Regions from separate parts of the Parageobacillus sp. G301 genome, predicted to be linked through region 3. Evidence: riboswitches for the same ligand, from Rfam matches in the RefSeq annotation. Region 3 holds a riboswitch; each other region holds the start of a gene.
The links. A riboswitch is a leader RNA that binds a small molecule or an ion and turns the genes downstream of it on or off. The one in region 3 is predicted to bind thiamine pyrophosphate.
Positions count from the first base shown of each region.

Region 1: another riboswitch for thiamine pyrophosphate. It lies ahead of thiM (hydroxyethylthiazole kinase); the one in region 3 lies ahead of tenA (thiaminase II).
Region 2: another riboswitch for thiamine pyrophosphate. It lies ahead of thiC (phosphomethylpyrimidine synthase ThiC); the one in region 3 lies ahead of tenA (thiaminase II).

Region 1 covers NZ_BSDB01000001.1:124,760-131,853, forward strand. The annotation lists gene QSJ37_RS00640 (long-chain fatty acid--CoA ligase) at 1-353, shown strand, start outside; gene QSJ37_RS00645 (DUF6044 family protein) at 504-2,171, shown strand; gene QSJ37_RS00650 (glycosyltransferase family 2 protein) at 2,184-3,215, shown strand; TPP riboswitch at 3,276-3,387, shown strand; gene thiM (hydroxyethylthiazole kinase) at 3,449-4,258, shown strand; gene thiD (bifunctional hydroxymethylpyrimidine kinase/phosphomethylpyrimidine kinase) at 4,273-5,076, shown strand; gene thiE (thiamine phosphate synthase) at 5,088-5,747, shown strand; gene QSJ37_RS00670 (acyltransferase family protein) at 5,788-6,783, opposite strand; gene QSJ37_RS00675 (hypothetical protein) at 6,884-7,054, shown strand; gene QSJ37_RS00680 (H-type small acid-soluble spore protein) at 7,054-7,094, shown strand, end outside.
Region 2 covers NZ_BSDB01000003.1:143,796-150,889, forward strand. The annotation lists gene QSJ37_RS16550 (NAD-dependent succinate-semialdehyde dehydrogenase) at 1-233, opposite strand, end outside; gene thiC (phosphomethylpyrimidine synthase ThiC) at 635-2,356, opposite strand; TPP riboswitch at 2,728-2,842, opposite strand; gene QSJ37_RS16560 (methyl-accepting chemotaxis protein) at 2,906-4,159, opposite strand; gene QSJ37_RS16565 (DUF2935 domain-containing protein) at 4,352-4,777, opposite strand; gene QSJ37_RS16570 (RDD family protein) at 4,909-5,316, opposite strand; gene QSJ37_RS16575 (SpoIIE family protein phosphatase) at 5,476-7,005, opposite strand; gene QSJ37_RS16580 (STAS domain-containing protein) at 7,002-7,094, opposite strand, start outside.
Region 3 covers NZ_BSDB01000001.1:1,595,511-1,602,604, reverse strand. The annotation lists gene QSJ37_RS08155 (class I SAM-dependent rRNA methyltransferase) at 1-446, opposite strand, end outside; gene QSJ37_RS08150 (YbjQ family protein) at 603-917, shown strand; TPP riboswitch at 986-1,093, shown strand; gene tenA (thiaminase II) at 1,203-1,898, shown strand; gene QSJ37_RS08140 (ECF transporter S component) at 1,885-2,472, shown strand; gene QSJ37_RS08135 (ABC transporter ATP-binding protein) at 2,492-3,943, shown strand; gene QSJ37_RS08130 (energy-coupling factor transporter transmembrane component T family protein) at 3,957-4,739, shown strand; gene tenI (thiazole tautomerase TenI) at 4,756-5,364, shown strand; gene thiO (glycine oxidase ThiO) at 5,407-6,537, shown strand; gene thiS (sulfur carrier protein ThiS) at 6,537-6,740, shown strand; gene QSJ37_RS08110 (thiazole synthase) at 6,742-7,094, shown strand, end outside.

The DNA of each region.
Region 1 (7,094 bases), 1.5 Mb from region 3:
TTGTCGACCGTGTCAAGCGGATGATCAATGCGTCTGGGTATAAAGTATGGCCGACGGAAGTCGAATCTCTTTTGTATAAACATCCAGCCGTCCAGCAAGCATGCGTTGTCGGGGTTCCTGATCCGCGCCGCGGCGAGACGGTGAAAGCATTTATTGTGCTTCAAGATGAGTACGTCGGCAAAATCACAGAAGAAGAAATTATGGAATGGTCCAAAACACAAATGGCCGCCTATAAATATCCGCGCATCGTCGAATTCCGTTCGTCGCTGCCGATGACATCAAGCGGAAAATTATTGTGGCGGAAATTGCAAGAAGAAGAGTATCAAAAATTAGAAAAAGAAGTAAAAGCATGAAAGTGTGTGCATAATCAGCAACATAAGGCCGCTTCCAAAAAGCAAAAACTGCTTTTTGGAGCGGCCTTTTTTCTATGATAGAAAAGATGCATATTTTTCCTTTTTCGTTAGAAAATAAAGGAAGACATTTTAAAAAGGGAGGGGGATGAGGTGCCGACAATAGAAAAGCAACTCCTGTTTTTCTCATTCCTTGCAATCGCCTTGTTTGTATCGCCGTATTTTCTGCTTGGCGAAGATGCGCATATGCGTGTGCATGATAATTTAGATTCCAATATTGCATGGTATAAAGTCGTCACGAGGAGCGGAGAGTTATTTGGTTCGGTTCATGCGGTCATCCCGCAAATTATTAACGGGTTGCCTCGAAATGCGTTCGGTACGGAATTTAGCGGAATCGTTTGGCTTCACGCGCTATTTCCATCCATTTACGCATATGGACTTAGTCAGGCGATTACTCGCGTGTTTGCGTTTATCGGCATGTACTTGCTGTTAAGGAAATATGTTATTCCAGATGAAAAATGGGTATGGATTCGCATTGGAGCGTCGCTTGCTTTTGCGCTGACACCGTTTTGGCCATCAGGGATGCTTAGCACACTTGGAATGCCGCTTGCGCTGTGGGCGCTTCTGAACATCCGCGCTGGCGAGCGTTCGTGGGTAAACTATCTTGTGCTTACGCTATTGCCGTTTTATTCGAGTCTCGTGCTCGGCTTCTTCTTTTTTCTTAGTGCGATGGGAATATGGCGGCTTGTCGACGTCATTCGCGGGAAAGGATGGAATTGGCGCTTTTTCTTTGCCATTGTGTACATGACGGCCATTTATTTGGCGGTGGATTACCGCCTTGTTCATTCGCTGTTATTTTCTGATGAACCGACAAGCCGTGATGAGTATTTTCATGCCCGCTTGCCGCTTTGGCGTGTCATACGGCTAATTTTTAAAAACTATATTCTCGGCCATACGCATGTGATGACGGTACACGGACTTATCATTTTGCCATTGACATTGATGGCGTTGTATATCGTTTGGAAGAAAAAGTTATGGAAGCGGGAAAAGCTATTTGTATTTTTACACGTATTGAATTTTGCGCTGTCGACGTGGTACGCGTTTTGGTTTTATAAAGGCTGGGTCCCGTTAACAGAACGTTTTGATCTTCTGGATAAATTTAATTTTGCCCGCTATCACTTTTTGCGGCCGATGGTCATTTATGTGCTGTTTGCCATTTCCCTTAAAATTTTATGGCAGCAAGGCCATTCGTGGAAAAAGGCGTGTTTTGCAGCGATTGCCGCTCAGTTAGTCGTTCTCACCGCTTTTAACGAGGAAATTGCGTATCGCAATAAGCCGTCGTTTCGCGAGTTTTATGCGGAAAAGCAATTCCAAGAAATAAAAGAGCACATCGGACTGCCGGTTCACAAATATCGTGTCGCCAGCATCGGCATTCACCCGGCAATCGCGCAATATAACGGATTTTACACATTAGATACGTATAACAATTTTTATCCCCTGTCATATAAACATAAGTTTCGCCAAATTATTGCAAAAGAGCTGGCGAAAAACAAAAAGCTGCGCGAATACTTCGATGAATGGGGCGGACGTTGCTATATTTTTGTCGACGAGTTAGGAAAACATTATATGTTTAACAAGAATTCAAAACGAAAGATTAAACATTTACATCTAAATACGAATGTATTTCGCGAAATGGGCGGCCGTTATATTTTCTCGGCATTGTCGATTGAAAACGCAAAACAAAATCAGCTGACGCTTGAAAAAGTGTTTCATTCCAAAGAATCGGCATGGACGATTTATTTGTACAAGGTGATACCGTAAGGAGGGGTTAACATGAACGAACCAATGCTTACAATTGTCGTGCCGTGTTATAACGAAGAGGAAGTATTGCCGGAAACGATTCGCCAGCTCCGCAATCTGCGGGAGGAGCTGATTGCCGAGCGCCTTGTTTCTCCTGAAAGCACGTTATTATTTGTCGATGACGGAAGCGGTGATGCGACATGGGACATTATTTATAAAGCAAGCTTGCGTTACCCGGAAGTAAAAGGGGTGAAGCTTGCGCGCAATGCGGGGCATCAAAACGCGCTGTTAGCGGGGCTGTTTGCTGCGAAAACGCGTTCTGATTGCATCGTTTCGATCGATGCAGATTTGCAAGATGATATTTCCGTCATTCACGATTTTGTCCAAAAGTTTCATGAAGGATATGAAATTGTGTATGGGGTGCGCAATAAGCGCGATACGGATACGTTTTTTAAACGCCATACTGCTCAATGGTTTTATAAACTGATGAGAGCGATGGGAGTCGATCTAGTTTATAACCATGCCGATTATCGGTTAATGAGCCGGCGGGCGGTAGAGGAGCTCGAACGGTTCGAGGAAGTGAATTTGTTTTTGCGTGGAATCGTGCCGCTACTAGGGTTTCGGTCCACAACCATCTATTATGATCGGAAAGAGCGGTTTGCAGGAAAAACGAAATATCCGCTCAAAAAAATGATCGCGTTTGCCCTTGATGGGATCACTTCGTTTAGCATTACGCCGATTCGCATTATTTCGCTCATTGGATTTGTTTCCTTTTTCGTCAGCTTATTGTTTGGAGTATATTTTCTTCTTTTAAAATTTACCGGCCATACGCAAACAGGATGGACATCGCTTATTACATCCATTTGGTTTCTTGGCGGCTTGCAGCTTATTGCGTTTGGGTTGATCGGAGAATATATTGGGAAAATTTATAAAGAAACGAAACGGCGCCCCCGATACATTGTCGATCTTGATTTATTTAATTTGCCGATGCCGCAGCCGTGGCGCCAATCTCCTTCACTAAGTGAAGGATCAACGATGCCGGAATTTTCAAAACACCGTTCATAATGTGATATTTTTACTTGCAATATGTGAAAAGAAGGAGTAGACTCTTTTGTGAAAAACTATATATTGTTTTGCGGGAGCTTGCGGAAGCAGGCTGAGAGTACGGCTAATTCCGCCGTTGACCGTTCGAACCTGTTTGGGTAATGCCAGCGCAGGGAAAGTGACTGTGGGATCCGTATACACTTTGCTTGCGCGCAAAGTGTTTTTTTATTCGCAAAAAAGGGAGAGGATGGGAAATGAACAACCAAGAAGCGATAAACGCATTGCAAATGGTTAGACAAGCCAATCCGCTTGTACATAACATTACGAATGTTGTCGTAACGAATTTTACGGCAAACGGCCTGCTTGCGTTAGGTGCTTCACCGGTCATGGCGTATGCGAAAGAGGAAGTTGCGGATATGGCAAAAATTGCGGGGGCGCTTGTCTTAAATATCGGAACATTAAATCCAACAGAAGTGGAAGCGATGATCATTGCCGGAAAAGCGGCAAACGAAGCTGGCGTTCCTGTTATTTTCGATCCGGTTGGCGCCGGGGCGACGCCGTATCGCACGGAGACGGCGCGAAACATTGCGAGCGCGGTCCAACTGTCTGTCATTCGCGGCAATGCGGCGGAAATCGCGAATACTATCGGCGAATCGTGGACCATTAAAGGCGTCGATGCGGGAGAAGGCAGCGGGGATGTCGTATCGCTTGCGAAAAAAGCGGCCGAGCAGCTGAAAACAGTAGTCGCCATTACAGGAAAAGAGGATGTTGTAACAGATGGAAATACGACGTATATCATTCGTAACGGGCATCCGTTGTTAACGAAAGTGACCGGAACTGGCTGCTTATTGACATCTGTTATTGGCGCATTTGCGGCTGTAGAGCGGGATGTGTTAAAAGCGGCGGCGGCGGCGCTTGTCATCTATGGAGTTGCCGCGGAAATCGCTGCGAAAAATGCAGGAGACGAAGGACCGGGCAGCTTTCAAATCGCCTTTTTGGACGCGCTTTTCCGCGTAGGAGCGGATGAGATCAGCCGATACGGTCGCATTGAACGAGTAGAATGAAGGGAGAGAAAATCATGGTATATAAAGCGTTAACGATTGCTGGTTCGGACAGCGGCGGCGGTGCTGGGATTCAAGCGGATTTAAAGACATTTCAAGAATTGCGTGTATTTGGGATGTCCGCATTAACAGCGGTAACGGCGCAAAATACACTCGGCGTGCAAGGAGTATACCCATTGTCGCCGGAAGCGGTCGCGCAACAAATTGAATCCGTCGGAACCGATTTAGGAGCGGATGCTGTAAAAACCGGAATGCTGTTTAGTGCGGAAATTATTGAAGTGGTTGCTTCGAAAGTGAAACAATTCGGGTGGGAACGCCTCGTCGTCGATCCGGTCATGATTGCCAAAGGCGGTGCTCCGCTATTGCAAGAAGAGGCGGTAAGCGCATTAAAAACGCATTTGCTTCCGATTTCGATGGTGGTTACTCCGAACATTCCGGAAGCGGAAGCATTAACCGGCCATACGATTCGAACGATTGAGGACCGTAAGGAAGCGGCGAAACGTCTGCATGAACTAGGAGTGAAATACGTCGTGATCAAAGGCGGCCACGACGATGATGGAGAAGAAACGGTCGATGTATTATATGACGGAAGTGAATTTTTCTATTTCACAAGCAAGCGAATCGATACAAAACATACGCATGGAACAGGATGCACGTTTGCCGCAGCGATAACGGCAGAACTCGCAAAAGGAAAAACGGTGCAAGAAGCAGTGCAGACAGCGAAATCGTTTATTCAAGCCGCCATTAGTCATGAATTAGGCATCGGCCACGGTCACGGCCCGACAAATCATTGGGCGTACCGGGAGAAACAAGCGCGGTAGGTGAATGGAAAGTGGCCCGAATTGCAAGCGAAATAATGAGAGAACGATTGAAAGTATATTTTATTATGGGAAGTACAAATTGTAAAAAACAGCCATTAGAAGTATTAACAGAAGCGATTGATGGCGGAATTACGCTGTTTCAATTTCGCGAAAAAGGGAGCGGTGCGCTTGTCGGTGAACAAAAATACGAGTTCGCCAGACAGCTGCAAAATATTTGCAAAAAGCGCGGCATACCGTTTATCGTCAATGACGATGTCGAACTAGCGCTAGCTCTTGATGCCGATGGTGTGCATATCGGGCAGGATGATGAAGATGCGCGCATCGTCCGCGAAAAAATCGGCGATAAAATTCTTGGAGTGTCGGCACATAATTTGAAAGAAGCGCAAGCGGCGATCGCTGCTGGTGCCGATTATATCGGAGTTGGACCAATTTATCCAACGAAATCGAAAGAAGATGCGAAGAAAGCGCAAGGTCCTGAGATTATTCGCTTTCTTCGTGATCAAGGAGTCGATATTCCGCTTGTGGCCATTGGAGGCATTACCGCGGAAAATGCTGGTGAAGTGATGAACGCCGGAGCGGACGGTGTTTCCGTCATTAGCGCAATTGCTTCGGCTGCATCCCCGTTTATGGCAGCAAAACAACTCGTTCAAACGGTGTTCAACAACGAATAAAGGTGCCCCGAATGTGTTGGGGCACCTTCTTTTTTGCCATTTAAGAAACAGCCTGTTTCTTTTTCGGAAATTGCCATTCCAAAAGTGGGCGCATAATGCGTACAATCGGTTTGCTTCCAAGAACAAGCACAACGATGACGGACAATCCTAGTAATAGCGGGTAACCGTGAATGCTCATAATAAAATCTGGAAGTTTTGTTTCATGCAAGTATTTTAAAATAAACCCGTGCAAAATATAAATATAAAATGTTCTTGTGCCTAACACCGAGAAAGAAAAACGACGGTTTGGAATAAGCGAGAGAAAACTGACCATCATCAGAGTGCTTGCGCTATAAATGACCAGACGCACGAAAATTCCTTTTTCCTCTGGTACGCCGAGCGTATCGTATGATTTGGAACCGTATAGCCATTCTTGCGGCAAATCAGGAAATCCGAAATGAATCATGATAAACATCCCGACTAGTGCAAATAGTGAAAATAAACGTACGCGCCATGTAAATAATCGTTCAATATTCTTTTTTTGAAGGAAAAATCCTAATAAAAAGAATGGGAAAAACGTAAACGTACGCGATATACTTAGCCATTTCTCTGCTTCGATCATGCCTGCTCCTACTCCCAAAAGAAGGGCAAGCAATAGTGAAACGTGTTTTGGGATTTTGGCAAAGATCCATAATAACAAATTCCAACTAAATAAGCTAATTAAAAACCATAGACTCCATTGGGGAGTGAGCAAATCGAATTCAATGGAATCTTTTTGATATAAAAAGTAATAGTAAACTGAATACAACAGTTGAAAAATAAGGTAGGGAAGCAATAATTTTTTTGTTATCTTTTTTAAATATCCTTGTTCATGAAATTTTTTTGCAAAATAACCTGAGATAAAGATAAACGCCGGCATGTGGAAAAAGAAAATCCAAATATATAAGCTATGCACCCAGAGCACATTATCAATATACGGGCGGAGAAAATGACCGAACACGACGAGAAGCATCAGTGCGCATCTTGCATTGTCAAAGTAATAATCGCGTTCGCTCATTGTATCTTCCTCCCTTCTTATCTATACCAATTCGAATAATACTTTTTCTTTTTTGAGGGGTCAATAGCATATCAATTTTTGGGAAAGGTGTGACAATTTGATGATGGAACGAGAAACTACCGATATGACCCAGTTATTAGAAGTAATCAACGCGAAAGGGGACGAAGGAGAACTTAAAGAAATATGCAATGAAGATTTATTTTGGAAAAGTCTGCGTGCGTTAGCGGAAGATAGCGCCAAAGCGGACGAAGAAGGGAGGGAAAATTCGTAATGGAAGTCATGCGTGCGAGACAAATCGCTGAATTGGGAAA
Region 2 (7,094 bases), on a different contig from region 3:
TACGCGGCATATAACAATTGCGACCGTTCTCTTGCAGTTTTTGCCGACCATTTTGGAAATGCTTGGCTGGCTGCGCGCACCGCTTGTTCCGCTTCCACTTCATCGCCGTATGAAACTTCCGTAATCGTTTCTAACGTGGCGGGATTTTGAACAGGAAGCGTGTTGCCATTATGTGCTTCCAACCATTGTCCATCAATAAAGATCGTTTTTGTATAATTGGGAAATTTGGTCATATATAGTTTCCCTCCAAAATAAAAATCATTTAATAGATGTTCTTTATTGTTATCCATCATGCACCATATCCCGCCGCAACCAATCAAATAAACTTTTTCATGAAATATATATAAAAAAACTTAAAAGAAATGACTAAAAACAAAAATAAAAAAGCTAATCCATTTCCCGATTTCCACCCTGCAAAACGGGAGATGGATTAGCTATATATTTGACAATCCCCTTCGCCCAATTACATATTCAATAATATAAAATCTCTATATAATGGCATTTGACACATTTTCGCATAAACGGTGTCTCAAAAAATGAATGCTGGCAATTTTTTTGAATATGGGCAATTTGCTGTTCCAATTTAAGAATTTTCTCCTTCAGTTCGGCAATTTCCTTTTGCAACTCTTGAACATTATCGATAGAGAGATGAGCCATTTTCGACAAACTCCTTCGCTTTTTGTTTCATCCCTTCTTCCCTCACCGTTTTTTGCAGCTCATGTGAAATTTTCATCGAGCAAAACTTCGGCCCGCACATCGAACAAAAGTGCGCGACTTTCGCCCCTTCCGCCGGCAATGTTTCATCATGATATTCCCGAGCTCGATCTGGATCAAGCGAAAGGTTGAACTGATCGTTCCAACGAAACTCAAAGCGCGCTTTTGATAACGCGTCATCCCGCCGTTGCGCTCCCGGGTGCCCTTTTGCTAAATCGGCCGCGTGTGCTGCGATTTTATAAGCGATCACTCCTTCGCGCACATCATCTTTATTCGGCAACCCTAAATGCTCTTTTGGCGTCACGTAACAAAGCATCGCCGTTCCGTACGCGCCAATGATCGCTGCTCCGATCGCGGATGTAATGTGGTCATATCCCGGCGCGATATCGGTCGTAAGCGGTCCTAATGTGTAAAACGGCGCACCTTTGCAAATTTCGATTTGCTTATCGACATTTTCCTTAATTTTATGCATCGGCACATGCCCTGGTCCTTCAATCATCACTTGCACATCATGCTTCCAAGCGATTTCTGTTAATTCTCCGAGCGTCTCCAATTCAGCAAACTGCGCTTCGTCATTCGCATCGGCAATCGAGCCTGGGCGCAGCCCGTCTCCAAGCGATACTGCAATATCGTACGTTTTCAAAATCTCGCATATTTCTTCAAAATGCGTGTATAAGAAGTTTTCTTCATGGTGGGCTAAACACCATTGCGCCATAATCGAGCCGCCGCGTGAAACAATGCCAGTCGTTCGGTTTACCGTCATCGGTATGTAACGAAGCAGCACCCCCGCGTGAATCGTAAAATAGTCCACCCCTTGTTCCGCTTGTTCGATGAGCGTATCACGGTAAATTTCCCACGTTAAGTCTTCAACGACGCCATTCACTTTTTCAAGCGCTTGATAAATCGGAACCGTCCCGACAGGCACAGGGGAATTGCGAATAATATATTCTCGTGTCGCATGAATGTGTTTTCCCGTCGATAAGTCCATAATCGTGTCTGCTCCCCAGCGCACCGCCCAAAGCATTTTTTCGACTTCTTCTTCAATGGATGATGTGACTGCGGAATTGCCAATATTCGCGTTAATTTTTACATGAAAACGACTCCCAATAATCATCGGTTCACTTTCCGGATGGTTAATATTCGAAGGAATAATCGCTCTGCCTGCGGCAACTTCTTGACGCACGATTTCCGGATCTATATTTTCGCGAATCGCAACAAATTCCATCTCCGGCGTAATAATCCCTCGTTTTGCGTAATGCATTTGTGTCACAGTTTTTCCTTTTTTTGCGCGCAGCGGTTTTCTCTCGAAAGGCAGAGTAATCTCTGATTGCTTCCCATTACGGAATCCGTTATCTTCCGGTTTCACTGGACGCCCCCCGTATTCTTCAACGTCGCCCCTTTCTAAAATCCAGCGTTTTCTTAGCGGCGGCAATCCTTTTTGAATGTCCGGCTGAAAATCAGGATCGGTGTAAGGACCGCTTGTGTCATAAACACGAACAGGTTCATTTTCGATGATTCCTGTTTCTGTCTTTGTTGGACTTAACGTAATTTCTCTCATCGGAACACGAATATCCGGTCTTGAACCTTCGACATACACCTTTTTACTCGCAGGAAATTGCATAAAAGATTTGATGTTTTGCATGTAACTCCTCCTAGTTACTAAAATCTATAAAAATCGACTCATCGCGATGGAACCAGGAAACATCGCTTGCCGCTCAGGAAACACCTGAGTTCCATCAGGAAGGGAATTTCCCTTGTCATTCACCCGCTGTGAAAGACACCCCGTGGATCGCTTGTCAGCGACGGCATCTGTCGTGCACCATTCCTTCCATCGGTCAGTACACGACAACGATTTTAGTAACCAGGTCTACACCTCCTTAAAATAATAGTGAGGACCTGAAGTTACACCAAAACGCGGGGCGGAGATAGGAGAATATATGCGGAAATAAAAATCGGGTTCTCTAAGAGAACCCGACGGAACGCAAATAGCGAAACGTACGCAACAAACACATACACTCCCGCTATCTACTTCCCTACGCTGGTATAACCCAGATCAGGTTCAAAGGGTCAAAGAACTTAAGCGCGTTCTTTTCTCAGTCCAAGCTATTGGACTCCCCTAGTAGATAAGCGACAAACTTATTTAATTTTTCTTAATATTAACATACTTATAAAGCAATGTAAATACGCTTCCTTATACGGTAAACCGGTTTAACATTGTTTGCATATTTTCTGCCATTTTGCTTAACGATGATGCCGATGAAGCAATTTCCTCCATCGATGCCATTTGTTCTTGTGTTGCCGCCGAAACATTCGCTGATCCAGAAGAAGTTTGTTCCACAATCTCTGTCATGTGGCCAATGGAAGCAGCCACCCGTCGCGCGTTTTCCGTCATTTGCTCGATCGCTGTGGATACTTGTTCGATTTGGGCATTGACTTCGCCGATGGATTGGCGGATTTGTTCAAACGACTGTCCAGCCGTTTGCACAACATCAAGCCCTTGCGATACTTCGCTAACTACGGTTTCCATCGATTCGATCGCTTTTTCCGTTTCTTCTTGGATATAGCCGATCAGCTGCGAAATTTGCTGTGCGGATTGAGCAGACTGTTCCGCCAATTTGCGAACTTCATCCGCCACAACGGCGAACCCTTTTCCTTGTTCTCCAGCTCTTGCCGCCTCAATCGCCGCATTTAAGGCAAGTAAATTCGTTTGCGAAGCAATTCCTGTAATCACCTGCGTAATCTGGCCGATTTCATTCGAACGCTCTCCAAGCGCTTTAATAACTTGTCCAAGTGATTGAACATGCTCATAAATAAACTGTATTTGCTCTTCCATTTGCGAAATCGACTGTTTTCCCGATTGCGCTTTTGCCGATGTTTCATTTACATTCGTAGACACGCACTTCGTATTCGCAGCCACTTGCATAAGCGTATCGGAGATGTCGTTCATCGCTAACGATGTTTCTTGCGCCGTTTTCACTTGCTGTTCCGAACTTGAGGCAATTATCTCCATTGTCGACGCAATTTGCTCCGTTGCTTTCGTCGTCTGTTCCGCAATGGCGGTTAACTGTCCGGAAAATTGCGTCATCTCATCGGAATGGCGTTGAACGTTGGCGATGACTTCTTGCCACGCTTGGGCCATTTTATTGAGCGAAACGGCAATCGGTTTTAACTGTCTCACTTCATCCATAGGAACACGCGCCGATAAATCTCCATTGGTCATCTTATCTAAATGCTGATTGATAATAGCGATCGGGGCAATAAATCGACGATAGTTTAATATCGCAGAAACGACTCCGACTACAGCCCCAAATAATATAGTCGCAACAAGCGTCCACCAAAACGCCGCGCCGCTAATGCCATTCGCCATACATACACCAAGGCCGATGAGAGCGGTGCCAGGAATGACAATGAACATCGTGCGTAAAATATAACTATGCAGCGTCAACCTTTTTCCCACCTTTTTTCTGTAATATTAAAGAATCTTACTATTAATTATATCGGATATATTCACCTCTTTTTTATATTTCTAGTATAATATTACAAAACATAAAACAAACCGTTACCCTTTTTCATTACTACTTACTCTGCTCTTTTTCAAACACATAAAATGCCTATCCGAAACGAATAGGCATTTTCCTTATTTTCCGTATAATAACAATTGCGCGATGCCAATAAAATATTCCGACTCACGAATAATATGGTTCAGCACTACTTTTGCCGTTGGATTTTTGCTCACTGCTTTGCTTTCCGTTTTTATTTGTTGACATAGTTGAATAAAATCAAGACTTTGCTGTAAGCAATGAGACACTAGCTGCAACACTTGCTGGTAAAGCTGATAAGGAACGTAATATCCCGCGCGAACGACCGATTCAATAAAACGCACTACTTGCTGATGTGTTGCAGAAAGTGCTTCTTCCCATTTTTTCAGCGCTTCGACATAAGCCGGCTCTAAACCGCTAACAAGTTCACGAATAACGACCGTATGCTCCTCTTCTTGATGTTTCCAAAATTCCGCTTCGTCTAAAATACGCAGCGGCATTTGTTGGCCATAGTAAAATTGCATGAACATCCCCCCATATTGCATGATATGGGGGGAAATGAAAAAGTATGAATATACAAACAAACGTTCCTCTAATTCACCATAAAAAAACGGGCATCTCCTTCTTAGACACCCGTTCTTTATGATCAATCCAATTATGCTGGTTTCTCTGTCGTCACATACGTTCCGGCAATAAAATCATGAATGGAGCGTTTATCTTCGCGCGCTGCCACCATAATGGCGCTAATAATGAGAGCGATGCCAAGCGTTAACCCATAAACAAGTCCACCGACAGCAAACCGTAAAAACATCGTCCCGATTCCGACTTTTTCGCCATTTACTTTTGCGATGCGAATACCTAACAACTTTTTCCCTACTGTATATCCAGACCAAACCGCCGGCACAACTAGACCGTAAACGATGTTTGCTGCCGTAGTGAACCAATTCTCCTCCCAACTTCCCGTAATAAGGTAACCGATAAACACTAACGGCAAACCGACAATAAGACCGTCTAATAAACCAGCCGCTAACCGTTTCCAAAATCCCGCTGGATTCCTCACCATGATACAATCCCCTTTCTTTGCCTTCGTCACTACAATGTATTCATCACCATTGCATCCGATTCATGGAAGATTATTATCCTTTATCATACCGGTTTATCTCTTTATTGACAATGCATGACATTATTTTTTCATTATCGAACTTGTGAAAAACAGTTCAATTTAATGCAATTTCGCCACAACGACAGAAATATCATCGAGAAACGGATACTCTTCCTTAAACATTTTATTTATATGTGCTATCATATTTTTGTTGTCTAAATGAATATATGGTTTTAGTTTTTCCCGAAACATTTCGATATTGGTTCTAACAGAACTATGGGCCCCTTCGACTACTCCATCCGAGTACAGCACTAACGTTGCTCCTGGAGCGTAATTTAGTTTTCCCGTTTCCACATGGAGATACGATAATAACCCGATCGGTGCACATCCTTTGTCCAGCTCCTCAACTAAACCGCTTGGATGAAATAAAAAGCCAGGAGGATGACCTGCCGAAGCATATTCAATGAACTTTTCTTTTGTGTTCACCATCGCATAAACGGCAGTAAAATAATACGTATTCATTGGCCCATCTTCATGGTACAACAACTGCATATGTTTGTTTAACTCATGAAATACTTCTTGCGGATAAATACATTTTCGAATAACCCCATTTAATAATGAACGAACCGACATACAAATGAGCGAAGCAGCTACTCCGTTCCCCATCACATCCATCAAAAAGATTCCGTATCGGTCGCTATCAATCCGATACCATGCATACATATCTCCCCCTAATTCTCCTGAAGGGACGTACATACCATATATATCAATCACTTCCGTTTTAAGCGGCTTGCTCAATACACGTTTTTGCACTTCCTGCGCTAACTTTAAATCATTTTTTAAGCTTGTTGCGGTCTTTTCGTTTTTGATCATATCTGAAAATAGAAAAAGATAAAAAATCAGACGCCCTTCTTTATCATGAATCGCTGTAATCGTCGTCTGTTGAGCATACACTTCCCCATTTTTCCGGCGCCCCCGCAGACTCCCTCTCCACTGTCCTTTTTCAGCGACAGTTTGCTTAATTGTTTGATAAAAATGTTCATTGTAGTAACCAGAATACAAAAAGTCTAATGACAAACCGATTGCTTCTGACCCGTACCCTGTAATTTCTGTAAAAGCGGGATTAATAAATTGAATAACTCCATTTTCATCTGTGATCAATATAGCCTGCTGTACATGTTCGCACACTTTTTCCGCCAGTAAAAGCTTTTCATTCATTTTTTTTATCTCCGTAATATCCGTAATCACTCCACTTAACATTACTAGCTTTCCATTTTCATCAAACACGGGAAACGTTTGATCGAGAACCCAACGAACCGTCCCATCCTGTTGATGAATAATGCGATATTCATGCTCAAGACAGCTTCCTTTCCAAAGAGCAGATTGCTTTTTCTCTACCTTGTCTCGATCTTCCGGGTGAATAACTTTTTTCCATAGCTCTACATCTTGGTAAAAAGCTTCAGGCTGTACTCCGTAAATCTTCTCGCAAGACAGGGAAACAAAAATAATCCGCCTTTCCGCTAAGTTGGCCAGCCAATAAACTTGGTCCGCTTTATTATAAAGCGTGTTCCATTCGTCAAGGAGCTGCAATAGTCCTTTTAACGAAACATTTTTGTCTTTCCTGATTTTTTGCAAAAGCTTATGAATCATATCCCATTCTCCATAAAAAAATTAATCGCATCTTTTTCCGTATCGAAAAGTTTAATAAACGAAGCAAACTTAACAATATGGAAAATTTC
Region 3 (7,094 bases):
GCTTTTGGCTTAAATACTTCAAGCAAACCGCGCAAAATCCAGTCTTTCCGTTTTTCCATCCCGAGGGAAAGAATTTGAACGACAAGCACGTCTTCGTATTTATCGACGATCAGCCCCGGTAAAAAGTCAGCTTCACCGTAAATAGCGCGGCATGAGCGAACGCCGGGAATCATTCGCTCACGATACTCCCATGCTTTGCGGATTCGGTCGACAAAAAATTGTTCATTTAGCTCTTCATCAGGATTTTGCGTCAAAACGCGCACAATGATTTGCGATTTCGGGTTAATATAGCCCTTTGCCAAAAAGTAGCGTTGATGATTATATACGTCCACAAAATCGCCCGGTTCAAAGTCTCCTTCAATATAATCGACTTCGCTTTGGAAAATCCATGGATGTCCTTGTTCCAGCCGTTTTTTTCGCTTTCGTTTTAAAAATACGTTTGCCACGTTCTCCACTCCATTATGATATAGTCGTTTGCTTTTTCTATGATACAGAATTGCGGACAAAGACGCAACGCAGGCAAGTTTGTCGACATTTGTCAGGACTATTTTCTTCTAAACAGAATAACGATAAGCATAGATGAAAAGAAAAGAGGGATTATGATGATTATCGCAACGACGGACTATGTACCAGGAAAACAAATAAAAGAGTATATCGGATTTGTACAAGGAAATACGGTACAGTCAAAACATATCGGCAAAGACATTATGGCTGGTCTGAAAACGATTGTCGGCGGAGAAATCAAGGCGTATACTGAAATGATGGACGAAGCGAGAAAAATTGCGATTGAACGCATGATAAACGAGGCGAAACGCCAAGGAGCAAATGCGGTAATCGACGTAAGAGTCGCTACAGCGGCAATTATGGCGAATACGTCGGAAATTTTGGCATACGGTACGGCGGTCATCGTGGAATAGTAAAAAAGGGTTGACAACGATATTCACCGTGATATGATATTCTCAAATAAGAAAATTTCATAGCGTACGCAATCCACTAGGGGGGCCTTTAGAAAGGCTGAGATCAAAGTGTGCCTTTGAGACCCTTAGCACCTGATCTGGGTAATGCCAGCGTAGGGAAGTGGAGTGGCGTGGCGTAGTCGTGGATTTTACTATGTTTTTTCGGCGGCTAGTGTTCAACACCACTTTCTTTACGCTTTTGTAAAGGAAGTGGTGTTTATTTTTTATAAAAAAGGGGGAGACAAAATGTCATTTGCGATGGAATTGCGGAAAAAGGCCGATCCGATCTGGCAGGCAAGCTTTCGCCATCCTTTTGTGAGAGAGTTAGGGGAAGGAACGCTAGACCTTACTCGTTTCCGCTATTATGTGATGCAAGATGAGTATTATTTGCACCATTTTGCGAGAGTCCAGGCAATTGGGGCAGCGAAGTCTCCAGATGCAAAGACAATCGCGAGCATGGCGCATCATGCTCAAAGCACATGTGAAGCAGAATTATCTTTGCATGAAACGTTTGCCGGTCTGCTTGGGATCACGGAGGAAGAAAAAGCGTCATTTATTCCGGCGCCGACCGCATACGCGTATACGTCGCATATGTACCGGGCTGCGTATGAAGGGCATTTAGGTGATGTGATTGCGGCGATTTTGCCGTGCTACTGGCTTTATTATGAGATTGGCGAGAGACTAAAAGACTGCAAGCCAAAAGAGCCAATCTATCAGAAATGGATTGGAACATATAGCTCCGAATGGTTTCGCAGCTTAGTAGAAGAACAAATCGCCCGTTTGGATGAGATCGCGGAAGCAGTCACTGAATCCGATCGCAAACGGATGGAACAGCATTTTCTTATTAGCAGTGAATATGAATACGAATTTTGGGAGATGGCATATCGCCTAGAAACATGGCCATCAGCAGGAAAGGAGATCAAAGAACATGTCAGCAACTAAAGGATTGAAGCTCGTTGATATTTTAACGACAATCGTGATTTCTGTCGTTTTTGGGATCATTTATAAAATTTGGGGGCCGTTCTATTACTTTGTTAAGCCATTTGGTTTTCATATTGATCAACTCATTTACGGCATGTGGTTTATCGCCGCATCGGTGGCATATTTGCTGATCCGCAAGCCAGGTGTTGCGCTGTTAGCGGAAATTGCTGCTTCTTCTGGAGAATTTATTATGGGCTCAGAGTGGGGGCTAGAGGTGCTTATTTACGGAGTTGTTCAAGGGCTTTTGGCGGAAGTGGTGTTTGCCGCGTTCCGTTATAAACGGTTTGACGCATTGGTCGTGTCGTTAGGAGCGATTGGCGCGACGATTGGTTCGCTTGTGATGGATTTTTATAAAGGGTATATTGAATCGCTGGCGCCTTGGAACTTGGCATTATTCCTTATTGCCCGCTTTATTGGCGCAGTGGTGATTGCCGGTGTTTTTGCCGTTTCTTTAGTAAAAGCGTTAGAAAAAACTGGTGTGACGCAAATGTTGCGCCCGGCTTCGAAAGAAGATTACGACGCGCTTGATCGTTGAAAAGGTGGCGTGTGAACCGATGAAACCGATAGCATCTGTTGAACGGCTGCGCTTGAAATTTCCTGGAAAAGATACATTGCTATTTAAAGATTTATCGATCACGTTTTACGAAGGAGAAAAAGTATTGTTGCTCGGTCCATCCGGATGCGGAAAATCAACATTGTTGCAAGTGCTGTCCGGCTTGATTCCGCATTCGATCGAAGTTCCGATGAAAGCAGAGCGAGTGCAGCTTCCCGATAATTGGGGCTACGTCTTCCAAGATCCCGATTCGCAATTTTGCATGCCGTTTGTCGATGAAGAAATCGCCTTTGCGCTCGAAAATATCGGTGTGCCGCGCGAAGAGATGAAAGAGCGGATCGAGAAGCTGCTAGAGACAGTTGGTCTTTTTGTAGAGCCGCATACCGATATTCATACGCTATCGGGAGGAATGAAGCAACGGCTCGCCCTTGCTTCCGTATTGGCGTTAGATCCAGATGTACTGTTTTTGGATGAACCAACGGCAATGATTGATGAAGAAGGAACGGAAGCGATTTGGCGGACGGTGAAACAAATTGCCCATGATAAAACGGTCATCATTATCGAACATAAAATCGATCATATACTCGATTTTGTCGATCGGATTATTTTATTTAATGATAACGGCGAGATCATTGCTGATGATAAAGCGCAAACGGTGTTTTCCGATTACAAAGATATCATTGCCTCACAAGGAATTTGGTATCCCGGTGTATGGGATGAATATATAGCGAAGCGGCAACGCCAGCGAGTGAATGTTCGCCAAGAGGAAATTATCCGCCTTCGCGAGTTTCAAGGCTATCGCCTGCGCGATGTTAAAATACGCGTGGAAGAAGCGACTGTACGCGCAGGAGAATGGATTGCCATTACCGGCAAAAACGGCGCCGGGAAAAGTACGCTCTTGCATGCGCTGATGAAGCTCATTCGCACAGACGGGACGTATGAGTTATACGGAAAAGACAGCAAACGGTTGAAACAGCTTCATCGTTTGATTGCATTTGTCTTTCAAAATCCGGAATTTCAGTTTGTTACTAATTCTGTACGAGAGGAGATTGCTTATTCGCTTCGTTTAGAAAAAAGAGAAGAAGCGGAAATTGCGGAAACGGTCGAACAATTGCTGCAGAGATTCCACCTTCGAAAACAGCAAAATCAGCATCCATACCAGCTTTCCATGGGACAAAAGCGTCGTTTAAGTGTGGCTGCTTCGATCGTAAGCGGACAGCAAATTTTCCTGCTCGATGAACCAACGTTTGGGCAAGATGCAAAAAATACGTTTGCGCTGCTTGAGTTATTGGAATCGTATCGAGAGCAAGGTGCAACGATTATGATGGTCACCCATGATGAGAACATCGTCAAATATTTTGCCACAAGAAGATGGGTGATTGAAGACGGACAGCTGGTGAAAGATGAATGGATTTCGCCTCATCCATCCAAAACGGCTGTGCTGTCCGTGTAGGGAGGTACAGATGATGAAATGGAACATTCATTATCGAGAAACATGGCTGCATCATACGAATCCGAGCTTAAAGCTTATGGTGCTCATTTTGTTGTTTATCGTTGTTTTATTCGTACACAACCCAAATGTTTTAATCAATTTTTCGTTTGGGCTTCTCTTGTTATTTATGCTGTATACCGGCTATCCGTGGAAGTTTTTGCTGCTATTGTTTTTGCCGTTTTTTCTTGTATTTGTTTCGACCGCGTCATCGATGATTTTGTTTGGTGAAGGTTCGACGACATGGCTTCGCTGGGGGCTTATCCATGTGACGGAAGAAAGCTTTTTGCGCGGAATGCATCTCGGGTTTCGAGCGCTCTCGTTCGCGCTCCTTGGGCTTTTGTTTTCCCTAACGACAAGACCGGTCCGCTTATTTTATTCGCTGATGCAGCAGTTAAAATTAAAACCAAAATACGCTTACAGCTTTTTAGCAGGCGTTCGTTTAATTCCGATTATGATCGAAGAATTTCAAACTGTAAGAAACGCGTTAAAAGTACGAGGGGTTGTCAATAACGGATTGTTCGAAAAAATGAAGCGGTATGCGATTCCGCTTTTATCACAAAGCATCCGCCGTGCCCAGCGCATCGCTGTTGCGATGGAAGCAAAGCGTTTTTCCAACAGCGCAGAGCGAACGTTTTATTATGAAATCGGGTTTAGCAAATATGATATTGTGCTTGTTGCTGTTTTTATCATAGTGACGGCAGCGGCTTATTATGCCGGGATTTATTATCCGTACATTCCGGTGGAAGATGTGCGGTAGAAAGCAAGGGATCAGAATGGAAAGACAACTTCATATCATTTCAACAGGAAAACAGTCTTTAGACCAGTTCGTTGCGATTTGTGCCCGCGTTCATCCATATGTAGACGCGATTCATGTGCGGGAAAAAATGAAAACAGCAAGGGAAATTTCCGAGTTTCTTACAGCGTTAATCAAGCAAGGAGTGCCGCCTAGAAAAATCATCGTGAACGACCGAATTGATGTGGCGGTGGTTTTTGGAGTAAAAGGAGTCCAGCTTGCGCACCATAGTTTGTCTGTGAGGCAAGTAAAACATCATTTTCCTTCGCTATCTATCGGTTGTTCGGTTCATTCGATCGAGGAAGCGATGAAAGCGGAAGAAAGCGGTGCTGATTATTGTATATACGGCCACGTTTTTGCGACTGGAAGCAAAGTAGGGGTACCGCCGCGCGGAATAGAATCATTGCGAAGTGTCGCCAATCACGTGAATATTCCTGTTATCGCGATCGGCGGCATCCATTCCAATAATGCGGAACAAGTACTGAAAGCTGGTGCGCACGGGATTGCCGTTATGTCAGCGGTATTTTTTGCCGACGATCCTGTTGGCGAAGCAAAGAAACTCGCAAAAATTGTGAAGAAAATGGTATGAATGTGGAGGAAATCGTTAGGAAAAAGAGAAGAGGGGATTTAAATGGAACGTTACCATTACGACGTTGTGATTGTTGGCGGCGGAATTATTGGCGCTTCTATTGCTTTTCAGTTGGCGAAACGTCATTTTCACGTCGGCGTGCTTGAAAAAGGGTGGATTGCGAGCCAATCATCAAGCGCGGCGGCAGGAATGCTTGGGGCGCAATCTGAATTTTTCGAAGAAAGTCCGCTTATTCCTCTTGCGATCAAAAGCAGGGACATGACCCCTAAGCTTGCGGAGGAATTAAGGGAACTTACCGGAATCGACATTGGGCTTGTACAGAAAGGCATGTTGAAAGTGGCGGTGACCGAGGAAGAAGCGGCGGCCCTCCGTCGCCATTACGAATTTTGGCAGCATACCGATTATCCAGTACGCTGGCTGTCGATGGATGAGGCAGCGGAAATAGAGCCGAATGTTTCCCGCGATTTAGCGGGCGCAATGTACATACCATCAGACGGACAAGTGAGCGCTTCTGATTTCGCTGCCGCTTTTGCGAATGCCTCGATTGCCTATGGAGCAAAGTGGCATGAGTATACGGAAGTCATCGATTTACAACGAGCAGATTATTCATACATGATTCGCACCAATCATGGAACGATCGCAGCCGATGTTGTGGTTATTGCGGCAGGAGCATGGTCTTCGCGTGTTCTTGCCAAAACGGGCATATCGTTGCCGATGTATCCAGTCAAAGGGGAATGTCTTCTTGTAAAAACAGAAAAACCGTTAATTCAAGCGACCGTATTTGCGAAAAACGGTTGTTATATCGTTCCAAAACGAGGAAATCGCCTGTTGATAGGGGCAACTTCGACACCGCACACATTTGACCGAAAAGTATCGATTCATGGAATCATGAGTTTGCTTGAACGTGCGCATCATCTTCTTCCAGAAATGAAAAATGCGGAATGGGAAAAAGCGTGGAGCGGCATCCGCCCGCAAACGAGCGATGGCTTGCCATACATAGGGGAGCATCCGTGCTATCCGAATGTATGGATCGCGACAGGTCATTACCGGAACGGAATTTTGTTAAGTCCGATCACCGGCGTATTATTAGCCGATCTCATTGAAGGAAAAGGAAGCGAGGTCGACCTTGCTCCGTTTTCACTTACAAGACATCAAGCAAAGGTGGGGAAGTGATGGAACTCATTATTAACGGCGAATCGATTCATGTTCCAGATGAAGTGAAAACAGTTAGCGACTTGCTTGCCCATTTTCAGTTAAACAACAAAATTGCGATTGTCGAAGTAAATTTAACGATTATCCCAAAACAGCAATATGAAACAACAACATTATGTAATGGCGATAAAGTAGAAATCGTTCATTTTGTAGGAGGCGGTTGATATGTTAAAAATCGGGCCATATGAGTTTCAATCAAGATTGTTGCTAGGAACAGGAAAATATCCAGACTTGGAAGTACAAAAGCAAGCAGTGGAAGTGTCAGGTGCGGAAATTTTAACGTTTGCTGTTCGACGCATGAACATTTTTGAACCAAACCAGCCTAATTTTTTGGAAAATTTAGATCTTGCAAAATATAAACTTCTTCCAAATACAGCGGGGGCGAAAACGGCGGAGGAAGCAGTGCGAATCGCTCGGCTCGCCAAAGCGTCGGGATTATGTGATATGATAAAAGTAGAAGTGATCGGCTGTGAGAAAACATTGCTTCCAGACCCAGTTGAGACGTTAAAGGCAACAGA